DNA from 2 places in the Phascolarctobacterium succinatutens genome. Region 2 is predicted to be linked to the other one. Evidence: a T-box and tRNA genes for the amino acid it is inferred to sense, from the RefSeq annotation. Region 2 holds a T-box; the other holds one or more tRNA genes.
What was found. The T-box of region 2 lies ahead of M5E81_RS01885 (valine--tRNA ligase). A T-box ahead of a tRNA ligase gene usually reads a tRNA of that ligase, here a tRNA-Val.

Region 1 (15,620 bases), 490 kb from region 2:
CCGGCATCCGTCAGCGGCTTGATGGTTTCGTTGATGATCCGCGCCGCAAGAAGCAGCGTGAACTTGCGCCAGTTCGTGTGGCAGGAGTTCAAGAAGCGGTAAGCCGTGTCCTTGCCGAACGGCAGCGAATCCTCGTGAAGTCGGCGCTGCATATAGAGCGAGCGGTTCTCGAAGATGATGCTTACGAGCACGAGGAAAACGAGAATGGAGGAAAATCCTTTGAGCTTGCAAGCGTTGGCCGCGCGCAGAATCTGGCCGACATGATAACGACGGAAGAACGCCGAAGTTTTCTTCGAGATGGATTCCATCTGCTGGGTGGTTTGTGATATACTTTTCATAGCATGAGCCTCCGGTGCTTGGTATGTTTTTGAGCCAACATAATTATACCAAACTGGCAAGACTCATGCTATTTTTCTGTTTACAAAGCCTGGACTTTCAAGGGGTGCAGGGGATTTTTACCTGCGAAGTTTGAGTTTATGAATTAAGTGTTAAAAATTGCCCCCTTTCGCCTCACTATGTTCGGCACCTTCCCTATACTAAGACCCATTTTTCATGTAATGAAAAATGTTGGTCGTGTTATACTCGAAGAGTGCAAGGGGCAGGCAAGATCTGCGGTCGAACTTTCTTAGTTCCCCTTGGGGGAACTGTCAAGCGTTAGCGAGACTAAAGGGGGCTTCTCTAAACTATTTATCAGCCTCTGAGCAAAGCAACTTTGGTAAGCAGCTGTTTTGCGGGCTTATAGAATGCACCGGCAGCAACTGCGGTAAAAATCATACCGGGTAAGGCTGCGGCGGTGAGTACCATCCAGTTTACACCGGTAACCTGCCACAGTACGAGGCGGGCAGCGAAGGTTCCGAGCGGGCCGCTGACAGCAACAGTAAGCAGATTAGTTCCGAGCAGGGCCATGGTGCCACCGGCAACAACGCGGAATACCATCTGTACAAGTACGTTGATGATGTTGTGCATGCCGAGCATCATTCCCAGCATACTGGCAAGGATACCTGCGATAATGTAGCGTTTAAAGCCGAAGCAGGCGCAGATGAGTACGGCGATTGGTGCAGATAACTGGAATTCGCCACCGGCAATTGGCGAAGGGATTTTAAAAGAACCTGAAATCAGAATCAAGACACCTAACAAAGCGATAGTAGTCAGCTCTTTCATACTCAAATCTTTCATTTATTTGCTCCTTACTTTAAAACCTCATCCATAGACTGTTTAGCCAGTGCTATAGCCTTATCCAGATCTTTATTTTCGATATTCAGCGGCGGGTTGAAGTAGATGACGTTACCCAGAGGACGCAGCAACAGACCGTGGGTAAGTGCTTTTTTATAAATTTCGTAGCCTATACGCAGGTCGCCGTCGAAGCCGATTTTCTTATCCTTATCGGTAACAAGCTCCATAGCGTTAATCAGGCCGATATGACGGATTTCACCGATGTTTTTATGAGCGCCGAAGGTATCCATGAGCGCATTGTGGAAATATGTTGCTTTTTCCGCAGCATGCTCGAGAATTTTTTCTTCCTTCATAATCTTAAGTACAGCAAGGGCGGTAGCGCAGCCGATAGGGTTACCGGCATAGGTGTGGCTGTGCATGAACTGCTTGCCTTTGTTGTAATCGTCATAGAAGGCATCGTAAATTTTGTCTGTGGTGCAGACAATAGCCATCGGCAGATAACCGCCGGTGAGTGCCTTACTGATGGTCATGATATCAGGAGTGATTCCCGCATGGTTGCAGGCGAACATTTTGCCGGTTCTGCCGAAGCCGGTAGCAATTTCGTCGGCAATCAGCAGTACGCCGTACTCATCACAGAGCTTACGCAGCTTTTGCAGGTAGAGAGGCGGATAGATACGCATGCCTGCGCAGCCTTGCACGATAGGCTCAACGATAATTGCAGCGGTTTCTTTTGCGTGTTTGGCAAATTCTTCCTCAGCAAATTTGAAGCATTCGCATTGGCAATGCTCGCGGTCTTTGGCAAACGGGCAACGGTAGCAATCAGGTGCCTTTACATGGATGTTGTTCATCATCATGGGTTTATACATCTGTGCGAACAGGTCCATGCTGCCTACGGAAAGAGCGCCGATGGTTTCACCGTGATAACCTTCGCTGAGGCACATGAAGCGCTGTTTTTCCGGGTGACCGGTCTGCAGCTGATATTGGAAAGCGATTTTCAGTGCGATTTCTACGGAAGAGGAGCCGTTGTCGGCGAAGTTGAATTTGTTCAGGCCTTTGGGGAGAACATCAACCAGCTCTTCGCACAGCTTAATAGCAGGCTCGTGGGTGAAGTTAACGAAGATAACGTGCTCTAATTGTTCAATCTGCTCTTTGATGGCGGCGTTGATTTTGGGATTGCAGTGACCTAAAAGGTTACACCACCAGCTGCTGATGATATCAAGATATTCGGTGCCGTCGGCTGCGTAGAGGTAGGGGCCTTTAGCGTGGTCAACGATGATAGGACGTAAGGTTTCGTAGTCCTTCATTTGGGAACAGGGATGCCAGATGTGGGCTAAATCTCTTTTTTGTAAATCTGCTACTCTATCGTTCATTTTTTCTTCCTCCTGAGTTTTGTGTCATTATTGTTTATTCCCCCTTCCGCCTCACGTTATTCGGCACTTTCCCCGTAGGGGCAGGCAAGATCTGCGGTCGAACTTTCTTAGTTCCCCCTCGGGGGAACTGTCGAGCTTTAGCGAGACTAAAGGGGGCTGTTGATTTTTATTTATATAATCCTTTAAGCACTTCTACATCAATATCCAGCTCGCTGGCATTCGGCGGTACGCAGGCAAGTACGGGGACCGCTGTAATTTCTTCCATCATACGCTTGTTGTCGGCCTGCATGAAGTTGCTGCCGTCGTAGTTGTTAAGGATGATGCCGCGGACGGGAATGTCTTTCTGCTTGAGGTAAGAGATGGTCAGTACGCAGTTGTTGATGGAACCGAGCGCTGCGTTGGAGATTACCAATACGCCCAAATCAAGCTTCTTGATGATGTCCTCGAGCAGGATGTGCTCTTCGTCCCAACGGATGGGGCAGATGATGCCGCCGCTGCCTTCCATGGTAACGTAATCATATTTGGCAAGGGAAGCCTGATAATCAGCTTCAATCTTTTCCATTTCTACGGGATTGCCCTCGCGCAGTGCTGCCAGATGCGGAGAAACTGCTTCCTTATAAATGTAGGAAACAAGGTTTTCCGGTTTTTCCGGGATGTTGGCGGTTTTAGCAACAAAGACTGCGTCGCCCGGCAGCCAGGTGCCGTCAGGCTGTTCTTCGGCGCCGCTCAGCGCTGCTTTGTAATAGCCTGCGTTGACGCCTGCATCGCGTAAGCGTTTAACAAGCAGGCCGGTAACGTATGTTTTACCGATATCTGTACCGATTGCTGTAATGAAAAGACCTTTACTCATAATTTTCACCTTCGTAATTTATTTTGGTTAACTTAAAATTCTATACGGTTAACTTTGTTATAGCTTAAGTATACGCTGTGAAGATTTTAATGTCAACCTAGCAAAATAGTATGGTTAACCATGTCGGTTGGGCATAAAAAAAGATTGACAGCCATATTTTGTGGTTATAACTGTCAATCTTTGCTTATTTTGTGGTTAACGAAGAATCATCTTAATAAAAAGGAAAAAATTATTTTTTTGCTGCTGCGTTTTTACGGATTTCGGTTACCGGTATGCCGCCGATGCCCCAGTTATCTGTATCAACCTCGTCGATGGTGACAACGGTGGTAGATTTGTTTTTGCCTAGAACGTCATGCAGAAGATTGGTTGCGCCTTCGATGAGAGCACGCTTCTGCTCAGGTGTAACGTTACCTTCTTTGGTGATTTTGATGTTTACATAGGGCATGCTGATGACCTCCTTGCGTTTTTCTTTCATTATAGCATATTTTGCTTGCAAACTGCGCGTTTCTATGCTATTATAAGTGCGGTAAAATTTACTGATGCACAGTAGCATTTAGGATGAGCTGGAGCAGTTAACAGTAAAGCTTACTTCTGAAAAATTTTTAAATCAATACTCGCTTGGATCTATAAGACCGGGACGAAGACGCAAACAGGCTAACTATGCGCATTCCGTACCGGAATGCGCTTTTTTATATGCTTCGGCATTAATCGGCAATTCCATAGCCTTGAATTTGCACAGCGTCTCCTGTGGTCAGAAGGGAGGGCAATCTTGAAGGTTGGTATTATTGGCGGTGGCCGCGTTGGCAGCCGTCTGGCTGCAAGCTTGCGTGAAGCAGGCGTGCTGGTCGGCATTACGGCTGCATCTGAGCAGCACAGCGCACAGCTGGCACAGCAGTTTGGTGTACCGGCGACGGATAACGCGAAGCTGTGGCAGGCAGCGGACGTGTTGTTGCTTACCGTACCGGACCGGTTAATTGGTACGGTAGCGGAGGAGCTAGCGCAAAGCGTGACACCGGCGGCTAAGGTTGTACTGCATGTGAGCGGCAGTGTGGGATTGGAGCCTTTGGCTCCGCTTGCTCAGCTGGGCGCACACGTAGGCAGCCTGCATCCGCTGCAAAGCTTTGCCGGCGGCAATACAAAGCTTGCAGGTGTGTATATGGCGTTGGACGGTGACAGCGAAGCGCAGGACGCAGGCAAAAAGCTCGTTGAGCTTTTTGGCGGCAAAGCGTTCAGTGTTCCTGCTGAAGAACGTGCGGCCTACCATGCGGCAGCGTGTATCTGCTCTAACTACGCCGTAGCGGTGGAGGCTATGGCGGCGCAGCTGATGGCGCGCTGGACCGGCAGCAATGAAGCTGCCTGGGAAGCACTGCTTCCCTTGTTCAAAGGCACAACGGCTAATTTGCAGGCTACGCAAAATCCTGCAGCGGTCCTGACGGGACCAATTGCCCGCGGTGATGTCAGCACGGTAGCGAAACATCTTGCTGCCTTACCGGCAGATGTAATTCCTGCCTATTGCTCTCTGGGCCTGGCGACAACCTCGCTGGCCCTTGCTAATGGCACTATTGACGAAAATGCAGCTGATGAGCTGAGAAATTTGCTTGGAGGATATTATGGCTAACAAACAAGTAACAGTCGCAACGATTAAGGAAATGAAGCAAAATGGCGAACCTATCACGATGATAACCGCTTACGACGTAGCAATGTCCCGCAACGTGAACGAAGCAGGCGTAGATATGATTCTTGTAGGTGATTCCCTGGGTAACGTAATTTTAGGATATAATTCCACAGTCCCAGTAACGATGGATGAAATGATTCATCATACCAAGGCTGTTATGCGTGGCAACAGCACTGCTTTAGTAGTTGGCGATATGCCGTTTATGAGCTATCAGGCAAGCATTGTTGACGCAATGTATAATGCGGCACGTTTCCTGAAGGAAACAGGCTGCACTGCAGTTAAGCTGGAGGGCGGCTCTGAGGTAGTACCTCTCGTAGAGCGTCTGACACAGGCCGGCATTCCGGTATGTGCTCATATCGGTCTGACTCCGCAATCTGTAAATCAGCTGGGCGGCTTCAAGGTACAGGGCAAGGATATTTCCGCTGCACAAAAAATGATTGATGATGCCAAGGCTTTGGAGGCTGCAGGTGCTTTTGCCTGCGTGCTGGAATGCGTTCCGGCCGCACTGGCTGCTAAGGTAACCAGCGAGCTGAAAACCATGGCTACCATCGGTATAGGTGCCGGCAACGGCTGCGACGGTCAGGTGCTCGTATGCAATGACCTTTTGGGAGTTTCCACCGGCTTCTGCCCGAAATTTGTTAAGAAGTATGCTAATCTGCATGATACTACCGTAGAAGCAGTAAAGGAATATATTGCCGATGTTAAGGCAAGAACCTTCCCTGCTCCTGAGCATACCTTTAAGATTGACGATGCTGTTTTAGAAAAATTATATTAATACTTTCATAAATAAAGTGAGGTAATTCAAAATGAAATTAGTACATACAGTTGCAGAGCTGCGCGAAGAGGTTGCAGCAGCTAAAGCTCAGGGGTTGACCATCGGCCTGGTGCCTACTATGGGCGCTTTGCATGAAGGCCATGCATCCCTGATTAAAGCAGCTAACATGGAAAATGACTTTGTTGTAGTCAGCGTTTTCGTAAACCCGACTCAATTCGGTCCTAACGAAGATCTGGACGCTTATCCGCGTACTCTGGAAGCAGACTGCAAGCTGGCAGAAAGCATGGGCGCTAACGTAGTTTTCGCTCCGGCTCCGAAGGAAATGTATCCGAGCGAAGATGCAACATGGGTAGAAGTAACCGGTGATATTACCAAGGTTCTGTGCGGCCGTACCCGTCCGATTCACTTCCGCGGTGTAACTACCGTTGTTACCAAGCTGTTCAACCTGGCACAACCTGACCGTGCTTACTTCGGCCAGAAGGACGCACAACAGGTTGAGGTTCTGAAGCGCATGGTAAAAGACCTGTTCTTCAATATCCAGCTGCGCATTATGCCGATTGTCCGCGAAGCTGACGGTTTGGCAAAGAGCTCCCGCAACACCTATCTGAATGAAGCAGAGCGCAAAGCAGCTCTGGTACTGAGCCGTAGCCTGAAGGCTGCTAAGGAGCAGTACGAAGCAGGTGAGCGTGACGCTGCTAAGATTACTGCGGCTGTTACCGCTTCCATTAAAGAAGAGTCCATGTCTGATATTGATTATGTTGAAATTTATGCACTGCCGGAATTGAAACCTGTAGCAGCTCCGATGGCAGGCAGCAACCTGCTGGCTGTAGCTGTTAAATTCGGCACCACACGTCTGATTGATAATGTAGTTTTGGAGGAGAAATAATATGCTTTATACTATGCACCATGGCAAAATTCATCGCGCTACCGTAACCCAGGCTAATCTGGAATATATGGGCAGCATTACTATCGACAGCGAGCTGCTGGAGCTGTCCGGTATTCTTCCGGGAGAGCGTGTACAAATCGTTGACAACAACAACGGTAACCGTCTGGAAACATATGTTATCGCCGGTGAGCGTGGCAGCGGTGTTATCTGCCTGAACGGTGCTGCTGCACGTAAGGTTCTGGTTGGTGATACTGTTATCATCATCGCTTACAGCCTTATGACCGAGGAAGAAGCTAAAACTTATGTACCGAAGGTTGTAATGGTTGACGAAAACAACCATCCAATCAACGTTCGCGGTACTGAAAAGGAAGCAGAAATCGGCTGATTATAAGCATTATATGAGCACGTTGCGGCTTGCGCTTGGCGCAGGCTGCAGCGTGCTTTTTGTGTTGGCGGTTTGCTGAATTTATGAAGTATCAAGCGATTTCGGATAGTAATAAGAAGTTGCATATTTTTCGAAAAGAACAGCAAATAAAAAACTTCGGTAGAACGCTAAATATAATCGTTCTACCGAAGTTTTTCGTTTCTATTTGTTTTTATCGTGGCAGCAGCAATGTTCTGCTTCCACAGGCTTCATGGAGCATTCCGGGCAGATGCCTTCGCCCTCTAAAAGCTTGCTGCCCCAGGCGTACATGGCCTGCAGAATAGGAAAGAGGCTTTCGCCCCGCGGCGTCAGGCTATACTCAACCTTAGGTGGCACGACGGCGTACACCTTGCGCGCAATCAAGCCGTCACCTTCCAGCTCGCGTAATTGCTGGGTGAGCATTTTGGGTGTTGCCTCGGGGACGAGGCGGCGCAGCTCGTTGAAGCGCAAAATTTTGCCGGACAGATGCCACAGGAGCAATGCTTTATATTTGCCGCCGATAAGCTGCAGCGTGGCGGCAACGGGACAGTTGACGTTAATAGTGTCTTTCATTTGGAGTTTCCTTTCTGCAAAGAGCAAGGTGATTAAGATATAATGATGTTATGAAAAAATCATATGTCTGCCTTGCGCAGCAAAAATTATATATCTTTACAGTATCTTTTTACATACTATCTACCTAAATAGTGCGTTCTTGAAATAAAGATAGCGTTTGCTATAATAATAGCAGATAAAAATTTTTACGTCAAACAGATAGCAAGCGAAAGGAGTCACGATGAAAAAACAGTTACTTGATATAACGGGCATGAGCTGCAGTGCCTGCTCTTCGCGCATCGAAAAGGTTGTCAACAGGATGCAGGGTGTAGAGCAGATGAGCGTTAATCTGCTGAAAAATAATGCACACGTTACCTTTGACGAAAGTGTTGTGGATGAAAAAGCAATTATCGCCCGCATTGAAAAGCTGGGTTTTGGCGCGAAAGTGCATGCTGCAAATGTTGCAGCACCGGTACCTCAGCAGGATACGGCGGCACAGGAGATGGAGGAGATGCGCCAGCGTCTTATCGGCTCGCTGATTTTTGCCGGTCTTGTCTTTTATCAGCACATGGGGCGCATGTGGGGCTGGCCGCTGCCAAGCTTTATTCTGGGGCAGGAAAACGAGCTGATTAACGCTTTGCTGCAGATGCTGTGGTGTATTCCGGTGCTCTTTATCGACCGCAAGTATTTTATCCACGGTGTGCGCAATCTTTTAAGCGGTGCGCCTAATATGGATTCCCTGATTGCCGTAGGCAGCGGTGCATCGTTTATTTATGGTTTGTATTCCGTATTTGGCATGGCGTATGCCTTTGGACATAACCGTCTTGATTTGCTGCCGGGCTTTGCCGATGCTTTATATTTTGAAGCGAGTGCCGTAATTTTGGCACTTGTAACTGTCGGCAAGTTTATGGAGGCGCGGGCAAAGAGCCACACCTCTGATGCGATTAAGGCGCTGATGAATCTTACGCCGAAGACGGCGCTTGTCGAGCGTCACGGTCTGCAGGGAGAAATTCCTGTAGAGGAGGTAGTTACGGGCGATGTGCTGATTGTAAAAAGTGGTGCGTCCGTGCCCGTGGACGGCAAAATTATTGAGGGCAGCGCTGCCCTGGACGAAAGTGCGCTGACGGGTGAAAGCCTGCCGGTAGATAAAACAATCGGTGACAAGGTTATCGGCGGCACTATTAACAGAAGCGGTTACTTTAAGATGGAAGCGACTGCGATTGGCGCTGATACTGCTTTAGCGAAGATTATTGCGCTGGTGGATGAGGCAACATCTTCTAAAGCGCCTATTGCCAAGCTAGCTGATAAGGTGAGCGGCTATTTTGTGCCTGCCGTTATAGGCATTGCCGTGCTTGCGGCGGTTGTCTGGCTGGCGCTGGGCGCAAGCTGGCACTTTGCACTGACGATAGCTATTTCGGTGCTCGTCATTTCCTGCCCCTGTGCTTTGGGATTGGCAACACCGACAGCGATTATGGTAGGAACGGGGCGTGGTGCCAAGAGCGGCATTCTGATTAAATCGGCAACAGCGTTGGAAACAGCGCATAAGATTGATACCGTTATCTTAGACAAAACAGGTACGATTACAGCGGGCAAGCCGGTGGTGACGGATATTTTACCTATAAAGATTACGGAAAATGAATTGCTGGCCTTTGCCACAGGACTGGAAAAGCTGTCGGAGCATCCGTTGGGTGAAGCTATTGTTGCTGCTGCTGAAGCAAAGCAGCTTGTTTTGCCGGAAGCCGGCAATTATAAGCAAATCCCTGGTCAGGGTGTTACAGCGGAGCTTGCGGGAGCTGAATGTGCGGCAGGCAATCTCAAGCTGCTGGAGGCGTTGAATGTTGATGTCAGCAGTTTGATGGAACGGTATGACAAGCTGGCGGCTCAGGGAAAAACCCCGTTATATTTTGTCCGTGCAGGCGAGCTTTTAGGCTGTATTGCTGTTGCCGATACCGTAAAGGCTACGAGCAGGGAGGCTATCGGCAAGCTGCAGGCAATGGGCCTGCGTGTGCTGATGGTAACAGGTGATAACCGGGCGACGGCGGAGGCGATTCGCACACAGGTAGGCGTTGATGAGGCTGTTGCTCAGGTGCTGCCGCAGGATAAGGAAGCGGTGGTACGCAAGCTGCAGCAGGAAGGTCATATTGTCGCCATGGTAGGCGACGGCATTAACGATGCGCCGGCGTTGGCGCGTGCCGATGTAGGTATCGCTATCGGTGCCGGCACGGATATTGCGATTGAAGCTGCTGATATGGTTTTGATTAAAAGCGACTTGTTGGATGTGGCGAAGGCAATTTGCTTAAGCCGCAGCGTGATGACCAATATCAAGGAAAATCTTTTCTGGGCCTTTATTTATAATGCTGTCGGTATTCCGTTTGCTGCAGGTGTATTTTATACTGCCTTCGGCTGGCTGCTGAATCCGCTGATTGCAGCGGCAGCGATGAGCTGCAGCAGTGTTTCTGTTGTTACTAACGCACTAAGACTGCGTTTTATAAAATTGTAATTGCAAAGGAGATTTTATTATGACTAGGACTATTGCTATCGAAGGTATGCATTGCCAGCATTGTGTTGGCGCCGTTAAGGAAGCACTTTCTGCTGTAGCAGGTGTAACAAGTGTTGTTGTTTCCTTGGAAAACAATAATGCGGTTGTTGAGGGCACAGGCCTGGATGATGCAGTTTTGAAGGCTGCTGTTGAGGATACCGGCTTTGATGTAACCGGCATCAACTGAAAATAAGCACAAAAAACGCCGCGTAAAGCGGCGTTTAAGTTTGTAAAAAGGTCGCTGCGCAGCGGCCTTTTTCTTATGCAAATATTTCTGCTATAGCAGGCGGAAGCATGTCAAGTGCGCTTGCTGTCATAAATGCGGCAGCAATGGCTACGACGATAAAAGCAGCAGCGTGCGGATAATCCTTTTTGCGCACGGAAGAGAAGATGGCACGCAGGGATAAAAGCAGAATCAGACCCCAGATGTAGGGACCGGTTACTTCATGGAAAAATTTTTCAAACATGATAACACTCCTTGCTGGCTAAAAAATGTGTTTAAGCAGATATAGATATACATATAATAAAAAAACACCCGCAATAGCAGGTGCTGTTTTTGGATTGGTGCCTCAGCACAGAATCGAACTGTGGACACAAGGATTTTCAGTCCTTTGCTCTACCAACTGAGCTACCGAGGCGTAATGGCGACCCGGATGGGACTCGAACCCACGACCTCCGCCGTGACAGGGCGGCATTCTAACCAACTGAACCACCGGGCCATTACAATATTGAGGCAAAATGGGCAAAAAAATGGTGGGCGCTAACGGGATCGAACCGCTGACATTCTGCTTGTAAGGCAGACGCTCTCCCAGCTGAGCTAAGCGCCCGTATTTGGTGACCGGTGGGGGAATCGAACCCCCGATACCGCCGTGAAAGGGCGGTGTCTTAACCGCTTGACCAACCGGCCAAATGTGGTGACCCATGTAGGCCTCGAACCTACGACACCCTGATTAAGAGTCAGGTGCTCTACCAACTGAGCTAATGGGCCGTGGTCACGTTACTTGATTATAATACTCTATATGCAGGAAAATGTCAAGCACTTTTTTCAAAAAAACTTAAAAAATCTCCGGAAGCATAAAAACATTTGACTATGCATCTAGAAAAGCATACAATTAAAGTGTTATAGTAGGTTCTAAATTTTTTGTACGGAGGATAGACTTATGGATTACGATATTGCCGTTATTGGTGGTGGTCCTGCCGGCGTATCTGCAGCGATTACTGCAGCCAGCAAGGGACGTAAGGTTGTTCTGTTTGAAGCCCATGGCTTCAGCCCCCGTCTGCGTAGTGTAGCGCAGATTACAGATTATATGGGTATACCCGATATTTCCGGTACTGCGCTTATGGATATTTTTGTAAATCATCTCAAGCAGATGGAAGTAGATATTATTGAGGCCAAAATTATTTCTTTGCGTGAGGTAGGCGAAGGCTTTATGCTGGGTACTCCGCATGGTGAATATTCTGCGGATTCCGTAGTATTGGCAACCGGTATTTCCCGCTCTACCCTTTTCCCCGGTGAAAAGGAATTTTTGGGTAAGGGCGTAAGCTACTGCGCTGTTGTTGATGCTGATAAATATAAGGGCAAGTCCGTGGCTGCTATTGCTACAGTACCTGATGCTCTGGAAGAGGTTGAATATCTGGCAGACCAGTGCGAGCATGTATTCTTCTTCCCGCTGTATACCGGCTTTGTTCCGCCTAAAAAGAAAAATATTACCGTAGTGCTGGATAAGCCGACAGAAATTACCGGTACCGACAAGGTTACCGGCTTGCGTGCAGGCGATGATTTTTACAGCGTTAAGGCTGCCTTTGTGTTCCGTGCCAGCGACCCGCTTAACAGCTTCCTGCCGGGCCTGGAAATACGCGGCCGCAGCATTTATGTTGATGATCAGGCGCAAACAAATATTGAAGGCGTTTTTGCCGGCGGTGACTGCACAGGTCAGCCTTGGCAGGTAAACCGTGCTGCCGGTCAGGGACAAAAGGCTGCTCTTTCGGCAATCCGCTATCTTGCACGTCGCGATGAGGGAATTGACTATTAAAAATTGCAGTAAAATCTTTTATCCCGACGGGATTTATGCTACAATATAAGTTATGATAAATTATTTGGAGGCTATATTATGTTAGATTTAAAATTCGTCCGCGAAAATCCGAAGCTGGTCGAAGAGGCTGTAAAAAGCCGTAATGGCAGCCTTGATTTGACTGAATTCCTGGAACTGGATAAACAACGTCGTGAAATTACCCAACAGGTAGAAGCACTGAAAAAAGAACGCAACACTGCATCTCAGGAGATCGGCAAGCTGAAAAAAGCCGGTCAGGATGCTGCTGAGCAGATGGCTGCAGTTCGTGCTCTCGGCGATAAAATTGCTGCAGATGACAAGGAACTGAAAGAAATTGAAGAAAAAATCAAAAGCATTCTGCTGACTATTCCTAACGTTCCCGCAGAAGATGTTCCCGTAGGCAAAGATGATACCTGCAACCCGGTTATCCGCACCTGGGGCGAACCGACCAAATTTGATTTTGAACCTAAGGCTCACTGGGATATCGGTGAAAACCTGGGCATTCTGGATTTCGAACGTGGCGTTAAGGTTAGCGGTGCACGTTATGTATTCTATCGTGGCATGGGCTCCCGTCTGGAGCGTGCCGTTATCAACTTCTTCCTGGATGTACACACCAGAAAGCATGGTTATACCGAATTCTTCCCGCCGTTCATCGTTAACGGTGCAAGCATGCAGGGCACCGGCCAACTGCCGAAATTTGCCGAGGATATGTACAAGCTGGAAAACGGCGATATGTACCTGATTCCGACCGCAGAGGTTCCTGTAACCAACTATCATCGTGATGATATTCTGACCGGCGACGAACTGCCGCTGAAATATACCGCTTACAGCGCTTGCTTCCGTGCAGAAGCCGGTGCTGCAGGCCGTGATACCCGTGGCCTGATCCGTATGCATCAGTTCAATAAGGTTGAGTTGGTTAAATTCACCAAACCGGAAGAATCCTGGGCTGAGCTGGACAAGCTGACCAACGATGCTGAAGAGGTTCTGCAATTACTGGGCCTGCCGTACCATGTTGTACGTCTGTGCACCGGTGATCTTGGCTTCAGCTCTGCTACCACCTATGACCTCGAAGTATGGCTGCCGGCAGCAAACTGCTACCGTGAAATTTCTTCCTGCTCCAACTTCCTGGACTTCCAGGCACGTCGTGCCAACATCCGCTTCCGTCGTGATGCAAAATCCAAACCGGAATTTGTACATACCCTTAACGGCAGTGGTGTAGCTGTTGGCCGTACTGTTGCTGCTATTCTGGAAAACTATCAGCAGGCTGATGGCAGCGTAGTTGTTCCTGAGGTTCTGCGTCCTTACATGGGCTGCGATGTAATTCCCGCTCCGAAAAAATAATTTGCGCAGATACAGCTAAAAAAAATAAGCGTTGAAATGTCATTTAACCGGCATTTCAACGCTTTTGTTTTGCCTGCCGGATTCAGATATGTTTCTGTGTTTAATATGTTTTGTGGCGAAATTTTCGCTATTTTATGCTAGAAAATGAGCCAATCCGTGATTATTGGAAAATTTTCCCGTTCTCCTTGAAAAAAATCAATTTTTTGCCGTTTTCCTATTGTACTTTAAAATTATTGTGGTACAATCATAGAAGAAAAAATAAATGCAATAGCAAGGGGAGAGTGTTATGAGTAATAAAAAACATTTCCAAATAAGCCAACAGGCTGTAGAAAAATTAGCGGTACGTTTCGGTACGCCGCTGTTAGTGCTTTCTCTTGAGGAAATCAAAAAGAACTACAAGGTTTTGAAAAAATATATGCCGCGTGTCAAAATTCATTACGCGATTAAGGCTAATCCTCATCCGGAAATTTTGCGGGTGATGGCAGATATGGGCTCCTGCTTTGACGTAGCAAGCGACGGAGAAATCCGCACTATGCATGATATGGGTGTGGATGGCGGCCGTCTGATTTACGCTAATCCGGTAAAGACGGGCGTAGGTCTGGAGGCCTGCCGCAGCTGTGGCGTACGCAAGATGACCTTTGACAGCGCCAGTGAAATAGATAAAATAAAAAAACAGTGCCCGGATGCGACTGTACTGCTCAGACTGCGTATCGACAATTCTTCGGCACATGTTGATTTGAATAAAAAATTCGGTGCAGCGCGTGAAAATGCTCTGGCTTTGATGCAGCAGGCTAAGGAAGCAGGCTTGGATATGGCTGGCATTGCCTTTCATGTAGGCAGCCAGACTGTCAGCGCTGATCCTTATCTGCATGCGCTGGATATTGCGCGTGAGCTGTTTGAGGAGGCTGAGGCAGCAGGCCTGAAGCTGCGCATTCTTGATGTCGGCGGCGGCTTCCCTATTCCTGAGCCGAAGGTGAAATTCAATCTGCCGGAAATGCTGCGCCAAATCAATGCGCGTTTGGATGAAGATTTTGCCGATGCCGAAATTTGGGCCGAACCGGGCCGTTATATCTGCGGTACGGCGGTTAATCTGATTACCAGCGTCATCGGTGTTACCGAGCGTGGCGGTCAGCCATGGTACTTCCTTAATGAGGGCTTGTACGGAACCTTCTCCGGCGTCCTCTTTGATCAATGGGATTTCAAGCTCATCAGCTTCCGTGAGGGTGAGGAAAAGGTGGCAGCGACGTTTGCAGGACCAAGCTGCGATTCCCTGGATATTATGTTCCGCGGACGCCTGACAGTACCGCTGCAGGTTGGCGATTTGCTGCTGGTTCCCAGCTGCGGTGCCTATACCTCTGCCAGTGCAACTACTTTTAACGGTTTCAGCAAGGCTAAGTTTGTTATCTGGGAGCGCGTAAAGGCTGAGGTTGAGCCTGTGGCCGCCGTTGGCCGTGTTGAGATGAATCAGTCTGTAGCTCAGGCTGTAAAATGAAAATAGAATTATTACCGCATCAGCGTTTAACGTTGGTGCGGTTTTTATATTTTAGGAAAAACGTGACAGATGAAGTATAAAAAATACGGAGAAACGTTACAGATGGGGCATGAAAAGTACGGAAAAATGTTACGGAAAGCAATGATGAAATGCGGAAAAACGTGACAAGTCCAGGATTTTTTAGACGCAGAGAGGGCAGTCTTAACGCTCATTTTACGCAAGTATGCTTTATACTTACATTTCTATCAGCTTTACTTCTACCTTCAGTTCAGACAACAATGCCAGTAAATCGCCGAAAGTAAGCCAGACGGTAGCGGTGGTGTTATCGTTCGGATGAATACCGATGATGGCGGATAGCGGTAAGTTTTTGCTGCTGACGAAGATAACGCTTTTGCTTGTATCGTTCAACAGGCCGAAGGGAGAAACTAAGCCTGACTGCAGTCTAAGATATTTTTCCAGACGCTCTGCCGAAGCGAAGCTGAGGCGGGAGCTTGCAAGCTTTACTGCAAGCTC
Region 2 (15,620 bases):
TGCTTTTTCGTAAGCGGTCTGCTGGGTACGGCCTATGCACTGACGCAGCACAGCCTGCTGCTGTTATATCTTTTTTACGGCGTTATCGGCGGTATCGGTCTGGGAACAGGCTATATTACGCCGGTGTCTACACTGGTGAAGTGGTTCCCCAATAATCGCGGTCTTGCAACCGGCTTGGCGATTATGGGCTTTGGCTTTGCCAGCCTCGTTGCAGGTCCGTTGATGCAGATTTTGATTGCTAAATACGGCCTGGTAGAAAACTTTGTGATTCTGGCCTGCATCTACGCAGTAGTGATGACTGCTTCCGCGCTTTATCTGGAGCCGCCTAAGCAGGAAACTGCAGCAGGCAAAGGACAGTTTAAGGCAAAGATGCCTGAGCATGTGCAGTACTCCGTGAAGGAGGCTATGCACACCTGGCAGTTTTATGCTTTGTGGTGGATTTTCTTTACGAACATCACCTGCGGTATCGGTCTTTTGGCTGTGGCTTCGCCTATGGCACAGGAGGTTATCGGTATGTCTCCGATTGCGGCGGCGTCTATGGTTGGCATCATCGGCTTGCTGAATGGCGGTGGTCGTATTGTGTGGTCCACTATTTCCGACTACATTGGTCGCGCAAATACCTATCTGGCATTTTTCGTGATTCAGATTGTGGCCTTCTACCTTTTGGGTGGCGTAAATGAAAGCTTTATGTTCCAACTGCTGGTGTTTATCATCATCACCTGCTACGGCGGCGGCTTTTCCTGCATGCCGGCATATCTGAGCGATTTGTTCGGCACCAAGCAGCTGAGCGCAATTCACGGACGTATTTTAACAGCGTGGGGCCTGGCAGGTATTGCAGGACCGCTGCTTTTATCCGTAATTTACGAGCGCACACACAGCTACAGCTTTACGCTGTACTTCTTCAGCGCCTGCTTTGTAGTAAGCCTGCTGCTGGCAGCAGTGCTTAAGCTGAAGGGCAAAACTGCCTGAGCTTTTGCCTGAAGAAGTAATTTCCACTGAAAAATAACTTTTTTAGCTCAAAAAACGAAATATTTTAAGCGTCCTACCCTAAAACATGTTTTGGGGTAGGGCGCTTTTTCGTTACCGGGCATATAATAAGCGTAGAGAAAAGCAAAAAGCTTAAGCAGATGTAAAAAAGGGGGCGTACATTATGAAAAAGCATTTTAAGTATTTGGCTGCGGCAGGTTTGATTGCTGCGCTGTTTTTGTCGGCGGGCTGCGTAGATGATGCCAAGGACAAGAAGCCTGCGCCTGAGACGGAGAAGAGGGTGGAGAATGTTGTAGTAAAACCTCAGGACGGGAAATATTACAGATATCCCGATTACATTAATGATGTGACCAAAACACCGAAGATGACACCGGAAATAGTTAAGTACATTGATGATTTTGCTTCGACGCTTAAATTCCACCCGGATTCCAAGGGCAAATTCACCAATACCTCCCTGATAAAGAATCCGGAAGAAACAACTCACTATATCAATATGTCTGCCCTTGGACCCAATCATAACAATAAGATAAAGTTTAAAAATTCCAAAGGTAAGGAAGTTTATCAGCAGGAGGTTTACAGCATCAATATGACGATAGATGCCGCTACCGATAAATTAAAGTCTGTAAGATGCTCTATTTTCGAACAGAATCCGGATATTCCTGACGGTCAAACTACATATGTTGTGAAAAAAAGATTTGATTGACCTGTTTTAGCATAAATCAATAAAAATTTTAAGCGTCCTACCCTAAAACGGCTTTTGGGGTGGGGCGCTTTTTAGTTCCATAGCATATAATAAGCGTAGAGAAAAGCAAAAGCTTAAGCAGATGAAAAAAAGGAGGCGAAGATTATGAAAAAGCAATTTAAGTATGTGGCTGCGGCGGGCTTGGTTGCAGCACTGCTTTTGGCAGCAGGCTGCGGTGATGATGCCAAGGACAAAAAGCCTGCGCCTGAGCCCGATAAGAAGGTGGAGAATGTTGTAGCAAAACCTCAGGATGGAAAATATTACAGATATCCCAGTTACATTAAGGATGTGACGAAAACACCTAAAATTACGCCGGAAATGCTTAAGTACATTGATGATTTTGCATAGACGCTTGAATTCCATCCGTCTTACAATGGTAAATTCGTCAATGATTCCAAGATAAATAATCCTGATGAAAAATATCATGCTATTTATCTGTATGCCCTTGGACCCAAGCATAACAATAAGGTAAAGTTTAAAAATTCCAAAGGTAAGGAAGTTTATCAGCATCAGGTTTACACCATCAATATGCAGTCAGAGGCTGCTACCGATAAATTAACGTCTGTACTATGCTCTATTTTCGAGCAGAATCCGGATATTCCTGATGGCAAAACTACATATGTTGTGAGAAAATCCTTTGATTGAGGTGCACTTTGCAATGGTGTTATGGTATTTACTAAGAAAGAAATGCTTATCTTAACAAGCTGCCGATGAAAAGCAGTATATGTGGCGGTGAGATAAGTGAACTGCTGTGAGCCGCTGCGCGTGAGCGTGGCGGCTTTTTGAAGTGGGCTAGCGTAAAGTTTTTGTAGGAAAAACGGGAAATAAAAATAAAAGAGAACACCAAATTGTGTTATGATTAAGTGACCAAACAAAAACAAATACACAATGGAGGTGTTCTCTTTGCATACTAGTATACAACGTTTTGTCGCATTTGGCACTTATAATTTGCAAAAAGCTATTGAAAAATTTATTTCCCATCCGGAAGACATAGCTAGCTTTGTTAACGATGTTCAACAAGAAGTTCTGAAGTTTGGTCTGGATATTATTTCTGAGACGTTGGAGGATTGCAACCAATTCCTCGTAGAAAGTGAAGCAAGAAAGCAGAAATGGCATGTAGTTCGTACTGACTTGAAGCAGCTACTTACTTCCATGGGACCAATTATATTTCATAAAACTCTATTTAAACATAAGGCAACTGGCAAGAGCGAGTATCTTTTAGATAAATATCTAAAGATAGAGAGCCATGAACGTATTAGTGAGGACGCCAAGGCATGTATCCTTAAAGAAGCTTCTCAGACCTCTTACCGGAAAGCAGGTGAAAACGCCAGCATTCTGGATATGGTGAGCAAACAGGCCGTTATGGACATAGTCCATGAGTTGCATTTCCCCAAAGAGAAATATAGCGGGGAGAAAAAGGTAGTAAAATACCTTTATGTAGATGCTGACGAGGACCATATTGCATTACAGAAGGCAGGAGAATTGCATTCTACAATTACCAAAATGGTATATGTCTACGAAGGCATAGAGTCTGAATATCCTGGAAGCAAACGCAGGAGATTAGTAAATCCACACTACTTCTGTGGCCTATATTCAGGCAAGGAGAATAAAAGGTTATGGGTACAAGTATATAGATATATTGAACAACATTATGATTTAGATAAGATAAAAAGAATTTATATAAATGCGGATGGAGGTATGTGGATAAAAACAGCCTTGTCACACCTAGATAAGTCTAAATATGTTTTGGATGGTTTTCATCTTAACCAAACCCTGTTTAGGATGACAGCATGCCTTAAAGGAGCAGCAGGAGACGCAAGAAGTAGAATTTGTTCTCTGATTGCAGCAGGAAAACCAAAAGAATTGCAGAAATTAGTAAAGAAAATAGCAGAAGGAACGGATACCAAAGCGGATGAGAAGAGGCTATTGGATGGTCTAGATTATCTTCTGAATAATTTCAAAGCTGCCCAAGCTAGATTAAGTAGGGCCAAAGGACTGGTGGCATGCAGCGCAGAAGGGCATGTGAGCCATGTATTGAGCGCTAGAATGAGTAGTAGGCCAATGGCGTGGAGTTTGGTAGGTGCTGATGCAATGGCAAGGCTCAGAGCATACAGCTTGAACGGCGGAAAGATGATAGATCTTGTTAGATTCCAAAAGAAGCCTATTGAAATCGAAGAAGATGAGATTTGCTTTACACCACAACAAATGATTGCTTTTGAAAACAAAGCTCGCAGACCCTATGGTAAATATTTTGATGGAATTCAGTGTGGAGTAAGCTCCCAGACCATTAAAAAGATGTGGTTCCAACACCAAGTTAGACTTTGAGAATGCTTGGCGGCCCTTGAATGGTATGCCAAGCTCGAATAACTTAATTAGTAAGACAAAATTGGTGGAGTCTGTCCTTTTGATTCCTACAGTAAACTGACGCGGCCTTGAAGTGGTAAATAGTTATCAAAAAGTTATTCGTGTGATATAATTTGAGTAGAGCTGATCAGCAATTTATGAGGTGGTGAAAATATGGAGAACAAAGATACAGCTTATTTGAGCAACAAAGATGGGTTTACGACTTTTTCTTATGGTGGTTATGATTTTCGTTTTAAAACATCAGATAGGTTAGTGAAATATTTAAAAGTTAAAGAATGGGATGCTCCATATGGATACATTGTTGTTGATTGTTTGCACGAAAAGTTAGGTGTGGTTGAAGACTATATTGATTTGCTTCCCATGCTGGATAACTTATATTTTAATGCTAAGAAATTTTTAGCGCCGATAAAAAAAGTGGAGGTGCGTTATGGCTGATGTTCAAAAATTAGCAGATGCTGCTGAGGTTATCGTTCAAGGATATGCGTTTATTGATAGGGGCGAGGGTGTAACTGTTATAAATTTGCATAAGCCTGATCATGCTGCTTATTTCTATAATCATGAGCTTGTAGAAACTAATATGGATGATATCGAAGCGTATAAAGTCAACAAGCTTTATCAGGCTAATGTGAAGTATATGGAGAAGGATTATGCCAAAGTACTTTGATTTTAAAGTTTGCGGATATTATCTTTATTTTACAAATAAGTGCATTATTGAATGTATGCATGTACATGCTAGTGATAAAAGACTTTCAGAAGCGGGTTCAGCAAAGTTTATTGTAAAAGGTAACGGCGATACAGAACTGATGAAGCAAGGTACGTTAAATGATTTGGATGTACGTAAAATACAAGGATTTATCAAAGAACATTATGTAGAAATGTATGACTTGTGGTCAGCATGGAGTGATAATGGATATTATAGGGGAAAGTAATAATATGCCTTTGATTTGGGAGATGGCTAGGGAGAAAGAGCTTGGGGTAGCTGTGCCGTTTTTGCCATAACGTGTGTAGTATAATGCAAATTAAGATGAATTAAAAATATTCTTGTTGGAGGTATAGTTCATGTCAGGAATAGGTCCGTGTTTAATTTTTCTTTTTTTAGCGCCAATTATATTCGTTGCGTTGATTGCATTCGATTCTGCTAAGAAAATGAAGCCTGAGCAAGATAATTCTTCTATTTGTGATAATACTAGAGCAACTGAGCTTCCTAGCTCTAGTCCTATTGCCAAAACAGATGCTTATGCTGTGTCTGCTTTGAAGAAAGATCGCTATAATCCTAATAATAAAGAAACTCGTGCTTTAGAATTTAATAGAATATTAAGTGAAAATAATAATGAGAGTAAGCGTGTAGCTAAAAAACAAAAAGATTATAGCTTAGTTAATGATGCGTATTATAAAGCTTATAACGAAGTGGAATCAATGATGACAGATTATAATGCAGCTAAAGAAATTACTAATAATCGTGCGGATTTAGCTACTTTTGAAGATGGCTATCATTTTGATAATTATGCTGAAGATTTTAAACAGGACACTGACAGCGATAATGAGAATTATTGACGTAATATAAGTTTTGGAGGTTAAGGGTATGTCTGACACAAATAACCCTAACAACTTTGAATTTCCATTTCAAAAGAAGCATATTAATGCTTGCTCTGGTGTTGAAGAATTATTGCCTCTGTGGAAATTAGCACATAAATGCGAAGTTAATACAGACTATATTACCGGAAATGTACCTGGTTATGCTTTTTTACCTGATGGGATAATTAACGAAGAAAGTTTTGCTAAAAGTTCGCCAAGAATTTTGTTTATTGCTAAAGAAGCTTATTGGTATGGTGAACACGATGATGATAAAGCGGCTACTAAAAATGCTGAAACTGTTATGTTTTGGCATCGCAGGGTAGCTTATGGTGAAGTGCCGGAAACGATTTTCTCTAAGCGTCTTGCTATGCTGGCTAATGCTATTTTTAATGATGATTTTAAGACGATAAATAAAGACCATACCGCTTTGCGTTCTGTCGCAGTTATAAATTTGAATAAGCGTGGAGGGTTTGTTGGTTGCGTATGGAAAACTTTAGAGGAATATGTAAAACGGTATGCTGAATTTATCAGCCAAGAGATAGAATTAATTTCTCCTGAATTAATAGTGTGTTGTGGAGATGGAGTACGCTGGCTGTTAGAAAATTATATTCGATTAGATAAGCAAATCAATGTTATTTCATTGTACCACCCTAGCTGTTGGAGTATTAGCGATGAAAAATATCTTCAGATGCTGCAAAAAGCTCTTGCAGGTAATGTTGTAAGTGATAGTGAAACTCTTTCCGTTATAGAAAATGCAATTGAAAGTGAAAATAAAAACCTTTCTGCTGATAAAGATATAATTGAAAGCGAAAATGTCGAACTTCCTGCTACGAAAAATGTAATTGAAAAAGAAGATTCGGCTAGAAGTACTTATATGAAGATGTATGGTGCTGGGACTACATTCCAATTTAACAAAAAAGCAAATGTTTATTATGATACGTTAGCACACAGTCCGCAAAACTATCCATATATAGCTTTATATACGGATAAGGCAGTAAGAGCTATAGGTAAGGTGAATGCTGTTATTGTAACTGAATTTGCAGATAATGTATTACTGTATCGTGCTGAACAGGGTGAAATAACAGATGAACGTAAGCAGACGATACTTGAAGCTATAGAGGATGGTAAAAAGTATGGTTACAATTTGCTTAGATGTCCGCATAAATACTTTTTTGTTGAGCAATTTTTCCAGACGGAATATAAAAAGACTTCGTATGGTGGAGCGCGATTTGTTAAAGTGTTTGATTTAAACAAATTGCTGGGAATTGATGAATTGCCTTCAACAGAAGAAATAGCCAATATACTTGCTGAAAAAACATGGGAGTGAGAATAATTGCTTTATTTCTCCTCTTGACAATCCCACCTGTTCCTTGCTAAGATATAGAGTATAACAAAATATCTACAGGCAAGGAACGAGAGGCTTATCTCCGTAAAGCCACTAAAGAGAAGCAGCGGTTGGTGCAAGCTGTGTGGCGGTGAGGTGAGTGTAGCTCGGGAGCTGTTTTGCTGAACATTGCAGTAGGCAAAAACGTGCGCACACGTTACGTGCATTGAGTGCCTTGTGCAAAAAGCATGAGGAAGATAGGTGGTACCACGATTATTCGCCCTGTCCGTAAAGGACAGGGCTTGTTTATTTTAAGGAGGAATTTTTTTATGTGTGAAGAGCATAATATCCCTAAGGTTTATGATCCTGCTTCCGTAGAGAAGAAATGGTATAAATTCTGGGAAGAGCATCGTTATTTTCATGCCGAAGTAGAAGAGGGCAAGGACGCCTTTAGTATTGTTATCCCCCCACCGAACATCACCGGTCAGCTGCATATGGGCCATGCGCTGGATAATACTCTGCAGGATATTTTAATCCGCTGGCACCGCATGATGGGCCACAACACCCTGTGGATGCCCGGCTACGACCATGCAGGCCTGGCAACCCAGATTAAGGTTGAAGAGGTTATCAAAAAAGAGGAAGGTAAGACTCGTTACGACCTGGGCCGCGAAGAGTTCCTGAAACGCGTTTGGGAATGGAAGGAGCAATACGGCGACCGCATTATCAACCAGCTGAAGCATCTGGGCGTTTCCTGCGACTGGGAGCGTAAGCGCTTCACTATGGATGAGGGCTGCTCCAAGGCTGTTCGCGAGGTTTTCTGCACTCTGTTTGAAAAGGGCCTGATTTACAAAGGCACCCGTATCACCAACTGGTGCGTAAACTGCAACACCGCACTGAGCGATATTGAGGTTGAGCATAAGGATGACCCGGGCCATCTCTGGTACATCAACTACCCGGTAGTTGAAGAAGAAGGCCGCAGCCTGATGATTGCTACCACCCGTCCGGAAACTCTGCCCGGCGATACTGCTGTAGCAGTTAACCCGGAAGACCCGCGTTATGGCGATTTGGTTGGCAAAACCCTGCGTCTGCCGACTACCGACAGAATTATTCCTATTATCGCCGACAGCTATGTTGATACCAAATTCGGTACCGGCGCTGTAAAAATTACTCCATCCCATGATCCTAACGACTATGAGATGGGTATCCGCCACAACCTGCCGAGCATCGTTGTTATCGGCATGGACGGCATTATGACTAAAGAAGCAGGCAAGTACGAAGGCATGACTCGTGAGGAATGCCGTAAGGCGATTGTTGCCGATTTGAAGGCTGACGGTTATCTGGTTAAGGTTGAAGAGCATTCCCATGCTGTTGGTCACTGCCAACGCTGCGGCCATGCTGTTGAATCTCAGGTTTCCACCCAATGGTTCGTTAAGATGGAGCCTTTGGTTAAGGCTGCTGTTGATTGCGTTGAAGACGGTCGTACTCAGTTCGTACCGGAACGCTTCACCAAAACCTATACCGGCTGGATGGATAACATCCGTGACTGGTGTATTTCCCGTCAGATTTGGTGGGGCCACCGCATTCCTGTATGGTACTGCGATGACTGCGGCGAAATGAGCGCCAGCCGTACCGATTTGACTGTCTGCCCGAAATGCGGCAGCGCACATATCCATCAGGACGAGGATGCACTGGACACCTGGTTCAGCTCCGCTCTGTGGCCGTTCTCTACCATGGGCTGGCCGGATAAAACTCCGCTGCTGAAGCAATTCTATCCGACAAGCGTACTCGTAACCGGTTACGATATCATCTTCTTCTGGGTTGCACGTATGCTGATTATGGGTATGGAATTCATGCATGAGATTCCGTTCGACAAGGTATTTATCCATGGTCTGGTTCGCGACAGCCAGGGCCGCAAGATGTCCAAATCCCTTGGCAACGGCATCGACCCGCTGGAGGTTATTGACCAATACGGCGCTGATACCCTGCGCTTTATGCTGATTACCGGCAACACCCCGGGCAACGATATGCGTTTCTACTGGGAGCGCGTTGAGGCAACCCGTAACTTTGCCAACAAGATCTGGAACGCTTCCCGTTTCGCTCTGATGAACATGGAAGGCTACGATGCCAACGCTAAGCTGGCTCCGTATACTCTGGCAGATAAATGGATTCTTTCCCGTCTGCAGCACACCGCTAAGAGCGTTACCGAAATGCTGGAGAAGTTCGAGCTTGGCGAAGCAGGCCGCATGATTTACGACTTCATCTGGGGCGAGGTTTGCGACTGGTACATCGAGCTTGCTAAACCGCGTCTGTATAATAAAGAAAACGCCGAAGAGCGTGCAACCGCACAGCATGTTCTGGCAACCGTACTGACCAGCGCTATGCAACTGCTGCATCCGTACATGCCGTTCATCACCGAGGAAATTTACCAATGCCTGCCGCATGAAGCAGAAAGCATTATGATTTCCAAGTGGCCTGAGGCTGACGAAGCTCTGATGGACGACGAGGCTGAGCGTCTGATGGGCGCAATTATGGAAAGCATTAAGGCTATCCGTAACATGCGTGCAGAAGTAAACGTACCGCCCGGAAAGAAGGTTCCGGCAACCATGCTGGCTGCTGCCGACCTGAAGGACGGCATTGAGGCTAACGCCGACTACATACACCTGATGGGCGCTATCAGCGAGCTGACTGTGCTGGCTGACAATGCTGCTAAACCGGAAAATGCTATGGCTGCAGTTGTAGCAGGCATTGAGGTTTATCTGCCGCTGGCAGGCCTGATTGATGTCGAGAAGGAAAATGCCCGCCTGAATAAAGAGCTGGCTGCTATCGACAAGGAGCTGAGCCGTGTTGAAGGTAAGCTGGGCAACGCCGGCTTCCTGGCTAAAGCACCTGAGGCTGTTATCGAAAAAGAGAAGGCTAAGGCTGAAGAGCTGAACGGTAAAAAGGCTGCGATTAACGAGCGCCTGGAATACCTGAAGACTCTCTGATAAAACCGTACAAACCGTACAAACCGTACAAAACCGTACAAAACCGTACACCCCCTTGCCACACAAGGATTTGGGGCTGTACGGTTTTTGCATGTGTACGGTATGGAGTTGGCGGATATTAAAATGTCCTCATGAAAATGTAGTGAGTACCTCAAAATAGGCTCATGAAATTGTAATAAATGCCAAAAATATCCTCATGAAATTGTTGTCAGTACCCAGAAATAGGCTCATTTTTTGTTGAAGGAGTATTTGCGCAGCTTTGGCAAGTAGGCCTGGCTAGCGTAAAGTTTTTGTAGGAAAAACGGGAAATAAAAATAAAAGAGAACACCAAATTGTGTTATGATTAAGTGACCAAACAAAAACAAATACACAATGGAGGTGTTCTCTTTGCATACTAGTATACAACGTTTTGTCGCATTTGGCACTTATAATTTGCAAAAAGCTATTGAAAAATTTATTTCCCATCCGGAAGACATAGCTAGCTTTGTTAACGATGTTCAACAAGAAGTTCTGAAGTTTGGTCTGGATATTATTTCTGAGACGTTGGAGGATTGCAACCAATTCCTCGTAGAAAGTGAAGCAAGAAAGCAGAAATGGCATGTAGTTCGTACTGACTTGAAGCAGCTACTTACTTCCATGGGACCAATTATATTTCATAAAACTCTATTTAAACATAAGGCAACTGGCAAGAGCGAGTATCTTTTAGATAAATATCTAAAGATAGAGAGCCATGAACGTATTAGTGAGGACGCCAAGGCATGTATCCTTAAAGAAGCTTCTCAGACCTCTTACCGGAAAGCAGGTGAAAACGCCAGCATTCTGGATATGGTGAGCAAACAGGCCGTTATGGACATAGTCCATGAGTTGCATTTCCCCAAAGAGAAATATAGCGGGGAGAAAAAGGTAGTAAAATACCTTTATGTAGATGCTGACGAGGACCATATTGCATTACAGAAGGCAGGAGAATTGCATTCTACAATTACCAAAATGGTATATGTCTACGAAGGCATAGAGTCTGAATATCCTGGAAGCAAACGCAGGAGATTAGTAAATCCACACTACTTCTGTGGCCTATATTCAGGCAAGGAGAATAAAAGGTTATGGGTACAAGTATATAGATATATTGAACAACATTATGATTTAGATAAGATAAAAAGAATTTATATAAATGCGGATGGAGGTATGTGGATAAAAACAGCCTTGTCACACCTAGATAAGTCTAAATATGTTTTGGATGGTTTTCATCTTAACCAAACCCTGTTTAGGATGACAGCATGCCTTAAAGGAGCAGCAGGAGACGCAAGAAGTAGAATTTGTTCTCTGATTGCAGCAGGAAAACCAAAAGAATTGCAGAAATTAGTAAAGAAAATAGCAGAAGGAACGGATACCAAAGCGGATGAGAAGAGGCTATTGGATGGTCTAGATTATCTTCTGAATAATTTCAAAGCTGCCCAAGCTAGATTAAGTAGGGCCAAAGGACTGGTGGCATGCAGCGCAGAAGGGCATGTGAGCCATGTATTGAGCGCTAGAATGAGTAGTAGGCCAATGGCGTGGAGTTTGGTAGGTGCTGATGCAATGGCAAGGCTCAGAGCATACAGCTTGAACGGCGGAAAGATGATAGATCTTGTTAGATTCCAAAAGAAGCCTATTGAAATCGAAGAAGATGAGATTTGCTTTACACCACAACAAATGATTGCTTTTGAAAACAAAGCTCGCAGACCCTATGGTAAATATTTTGATGGAATTCAGTGTGGAGTAAGCTCCCAGACCATTAAAAAGATGTGGTTCCAACACCAAGTTAGACTTTGAGAATGCTTGGCGGCCCTTGAATGGTATGCCAAGCTCGAATAACTTAATTAGTAAGACAAAATTGGTGGAGTCTGTCCTTTTGATTCCTACAGTAAACTGACGCGGCCGTACGCTTTTTACTCTCTTGAATTGCAGTGCTTCTTGGGTTACAATAAAAGAAAAAGGGGGCGATGAAAATGGCTAAATTCTGTACTAATTGCGGAAGTGAAATTAAACCAGGTACCAAATTTTGCGAGAATTGCGGACAAAAGCTGGAGCAGGAGCAAAAGCCGCAGGAGGGAGCAGGCGGAATTGCCGCGGCTGCCGGAGCTGCTGATGCAGCCGGTGCTGCTTCTGGTGCCGATGCAAGCTATAAAAAAAGCATTTGCGACAGCCATGATAATTTTGAGTCGGGAGCTAAGGCTGATGCTGCGCAGGTAAATCATAATACCGATGGTCAGGCAAATACCTATAATAATTTTGCTGCTGATAATCAGCAAAAGTTTGCGGATGAACGTTTTGGCAGCAATGATGATAACGGTTCTGCCGCTTATAATACACCGCCGAGAGCAGGCAAGAAGTTTTTGAATCTTGGCGAAGGCCTGGACCTGCTGTTTAAGGACAGCAGTGCGGATAAGGAAGCTGTTTTCAAGGAGCTGTTCTTTACGTCTGAGGGACGCTTGAACCGCAAGTCATATATTTACAGAAGCTTTTTCCTGTCAATTGTGCTTTTTGTAGTGCAGGGAATTTGGTCCTTTGCAGCCGATACTTTCGGCGCTCTGGATCTTCTCTTTTCGATTGTCGCTTTTGTGCTTGGTATATTCCAGCTGGCAGCTAATATTATGATGGGCGTGCGCCGCTTGCATGATTTGGATAAATGCGGCTGGTGGATGCTGCTTTTGATTGTGCCGCTGGTTAACCTTTTCTTCTGCCTTTATCTTCTGTTCTTCAAGGGAACGGAGGGGCCGAACCAATACGGGGACGACCCTTTACAGCAGTAGGCTTGCATTGGCAGCTAAAAGCTGCTATATATAATGTATAAGTATTTCGCTTAGCAAAATAGTCGCTCGTCCTTGGGGACGCAGCGGCTATTTTTGTGCTTTTCGCAAGACGCAGTGCGCAAAACTATGTTATAATAAACTGTTAGTTAATTATTAATGGAGGCGTAAGCACAATGAATTATACAGAAAGCCTGGCATATTTAGACAGCCTGGGCAAATTTGGCATTAAGCTCGGTATGGAGCGTATTGAAGGACTTTTGCGTGAGCTGGGAAACCCGGAGCAAAAGATTAAAACAGTGCATGTAACCGGCACTAACGGTAAAGGCTCTGTTACCAGCATGATTACGAGTATTCTGCTGGCAGCAAACCTGAAGGTGGGCAAGTTTACTTCCCCGCATCTGGTGAAGTACAACGAACGCATTAACCTCAACGGCAAGGATATCAGCGACGAGGATTTTGCTATGGCAATTACTGCGGTAAAGGTTGCTGCTGACAGCGTTGTCAAAAAGGGCGTCTGCGAGCAGCCGACGCAGTTTGAGATTTTGACGGCTGCAGCGTTTTTATATTTTTATCTGCAGAAGGTTGATTACGCCGTTATTGAGGTAGGCATGGGCGGCCTGTGGGATTCCACCAACGTAATTACGCCGGTGGTCAGCGTTATTACCAATGTTGCGCTGGACCATACCGACCGCTGCGGCAAAACGCTGGAGCGCATTGCTATGCAGAAGGCAGGCATTATCAAGGAGAAGGTGCCTCTGGTTACCGCTGCCGAGGGCAATGAAGCTCTTGGTCCTATTGTAAGCCTGGCTATGTTTAAGGAAGCGCCTGTTTATCTTTACGGCAAGGCTTTTCACGGCACGGAGGTAAAAAGCTCGATGGAGGGCCAGGCCTTTACGCTGCATGCAGGCGATTTTTATCATTCCGATTATGAAATCAAGCTGCCGGGCGAGCATCAGATTAAGAATACGAGCGTAGCTATTGTGGCTGCCAAGCTGGTGAGCAAGCAGGATGACCGCATTAACGAGCTGGCGCTGCATGTGGGCGTGGCCAATACCGTTTGGCCGGGACGTTTGGAGCGCATTCACAAGAACCCGGATATTATTCTGGACGGTGCGCATAACCCTGACGGTGCCAAGGCTCTGCGTAATGCTTTGGATAAATATTATCCCGGCAAGCAGGTGCAGTTTGTCTTTGGTATGATGGGGGACAAGGATATGAGCGGTGTTATCAAAACGCTGATTAATCAGGATGATGTTGTTTATACCGTGCGTGCCGATGAGGGTGCGCGTGCTGCGGAGGCTGCGGATTTGGCGAAGCTGGTGGGCAGCAATGCTGTGGCGGAGGCTAATCTTGCTACGGCGTATGATGCTGCTATCCGCGGGGCAGGCACTGACGGTGTTGTATGTGTTTGCGGCAGCCTGTATCTGGTGGGCGAGTTTAAGAAGATGCTGCTGGCGGATAAATGTAGAATGAACTGAAGGCGATATTGAGGTTTATTGACTTCGGGAACGAGTATCTGCGTCGCAATTAAATATCGTTCCAGTCAGAAGCAATTTTCCCGTGCCTGAGGGCACAACGCAAATTTCGTGTGGAACCAGGACGAAGCTTCGGTAAAATTTGTCAGATAGTAACAATATGTTACGTCCCCTCGCTTAGCGGTTCGTGTCAAACCAATCAGCTGCGCTCTTTGAGCTTGCTTCTTGGGACACTATCGCATGGCGCGCATGAGCCAATCAGCATCGTCCTGCGGACTCGCTTCTTGGATGCGCCCGCATATGGTTCCGGACACTCATTTGCTAAAATTGCTATTCCTTACACGATATATTAATTGCTCGTTAAGGCTGTTTGCTAACCTTCTTGCCTGCCCCTCGGGGAAGGTGCCGAGCGTAGCGAGGCGGAAGGTGGCGTATCTGCGTCGCAATTAAATATTGCGCTACGATATATTAATGGCTTGTTTAAGAAAATAGAATCTTTTGTTAGGGTGTATCATGACAAAACTGGCAAATTATCTCGAAAATAAAATATGGTATATGCTGCTGTTTACTGTGGCGGTTATTCCACTGGAACAGGAATTTACCTCCTTCTGTGTGGCGATGACCTTTATTGGTGCTGTGATTGTAGCGCATGTTAAGGGACTCCCGCAGCAGGAAAATGTGCTGAAGCCGTGGCAGCAGGGAGCGTTTTATCTTCTTTTGCTGATATCGGTTGGTTCGGTATATTTTTCCTTGGACAGATTTTTGTCCTTCTGGAATCTTATCTATGTTGTAGGCCAGTATGCGGCACTGTTTTTTGTGCTATTGCGTTACGGCCGCAGCAGTGAGCAGGACAGGGCGCATCTGACTGCCTGCGAGGCTGAGCCGCTGACGCAAAGTGAGGCCTGGAAAAATGCTGACGTCAAGCAAAGGCTTGCGCTTGTGTGGCAGCGCTTCGGCACTTTGCCGCGTCCTTTGCAGCTCATCAGTGCTTTTTTAGGTGTATCGCTGTTGGTGAGCGCCATCGGTATTGCGCAGAAGATTTTCGGCGTTACGGCCGAGGGCATCTGGGTGGACCCGGCGCAGTTCCCTGATTTGAAGGTGCGTGTTTTCTCTACGCTGGTTAACCCCAATATCCTGGCAGGCTATCTGGTGCTGGTTGTGGCTTACAGTACAGCATTTTTCAATCAGACGAAGGCGTATAAAAAATGGCGTCTGACGTTTCTTATTACAGGACTTTTGGCAGCAGTCTGCCTGCTTTATACATATTCACGCGGCAACTGGGTAGCCTGCGCTGTGATGCTGCTGGCGTTCTGCGTGCTGTTCTGCCGTAAGGCTTTTATTCCTGTCCTTGGCGGCGGGGCGGCGGCTCTGGCGCTTGGC

Region 1: it encodes a tRNA-Val, which carries the amino acid that the T-box ahead of M5E81_RS01885 (valine--tRNA ligase) is inferred to sense. The anticodon was not compared.

Annotation. Positions count from the first base shown of each region.
Region 1 is NZ_CP097284.1:2,238,799-2,254,418, reverse strand. Features, by position in the region: gene M5E81_RS10875 (IS4 family transposase) at 1-338, opposite strand, end outside; gene M5E81_RS10870 (hypothetical protein) at 691-1,176, opposite strand; gene bioA (adenosylmethionine--8-amino-7-oxononanoate transaminase) at 1,188-2,543, opposite strand; gene bioD (dethiobiotin synthase) at 2,710-3,393, opposite strand; gene M5E81_RS10855 (tautomerase family protein) at 3,623-3,838, opposite strand; gene M5E81_RS10850 (Rossmann-like and DUF2520 domain-containing protein) at 4,163-5,011, shown strand; gene panB (3-methyl-2-oxobutanoate hydroxymethyltransferase) at 5,004-5,843, shown strand; gene panC (pantoate--beta-alanine ligase) at 5,875-6,729, shown strand; gene panD (aspartate 1-decarboxylase) at 6,731-7,114, shown strand; gene M5E81_RS10830 (winged helix-turn-helix transcriptional regulator) at 7,316-7,705, opposite strand; gene M5E81_RS10825 (heavy metal translocating P-type ATPase) at 7,926-10,184, shown strand; gene M5E81_RS10820 (heavy-metal-associated domain-containing protein) at 10,204-10,410, shown strand; gene M5E81_RS10815 (hypothetical protein) at 10,484-10,690, opposite strand; tRNA gene M5E81_RS10810 (tRNA-Phe) at 10,786-10,861, opposite strand; tRNA gene M5E81_RS10805 (tRNA-Asp) at 10,866-10,942, opposite strand; tRNA gene M5E81_RS10800 (tRNA-Val) at 10,975-11,050, opposite strand; tRNA gene M5E81_RS10795 (tRNA-Glu) at 11,056-11,130, opposite strand; tRNA gene M5E81_RS10790 (tRNA-Lys) at 11,136-11,211, opposite strand; gene M5E81_RS10785 (NAD(P)/FAD-dependent oxidoreductase) at 11,384-12,256, shown strand; gene serS (serine--tRNA ligase) at 12,335-13,615, shown strand; gene M5E81_RS10775 (type III PLP-dependent enzyme) at 13,902-15,107, shown strand; gene M5E81_RS10770 (prolyl-tRNA synthetase associated domain-containing protein) at 15,342-15,620, opposite strand, start outside.
Region 2 is NZ_CP097284.1:380,471-396,090, forward strand. Features, by position in the region: gene M5E81_RS01840 (L-lactate MFS transporter) at 1-969, shown strand, start outside; gene M5E81_RS01845 (hypothetical protein) at 1,151-1,690, shown strand; gene M5E81_RS01850 (hypothetical protein) at 1,835-2,077, shown strand; gene M5E81_RS01855 (ISLre2 family transposase) at 2,633-4,054, shown strand; gene M5E81_RS01860 (DUF7724 family protein) at 4,247-4,528, shown strand; gene M5E81_RS01865 (DUF7723 family protein) at 4,521-4,757, shown strand; gene M5E81_RS01870 (DUF4160 domain-containing protein) at 4,741-5,022, shown strand; gene M5E81_RS01875 (hypothetical protein) at 5,153-5,647, shown strand; gene M5E81_RS01880 (uracil-DNA glycosylase family protein) at 5,676-6,995, shown strand; T-box leader at 7,068-7,280, shown strand; gene M5E81_RS01885 (valine--tRNA ligase) at 7,322-9,976, shown strand; gene M5E81_RS01890 (ISLre2 family transposase) at 10,364-11,785, shown strand; gene M5E81_RS01895 (DUF805 domain-containing protein) at 11,962-12,765, shown strand; gene M5E81_RS01900 (bifunctional folylpolyglutamate synthase/dihydrofolate synthase) at 12,939-14,243, shown strand; gene M5E81_RS01905 (O-antigen ligase family protein) at 14,754-15,620, shown strand, end outside.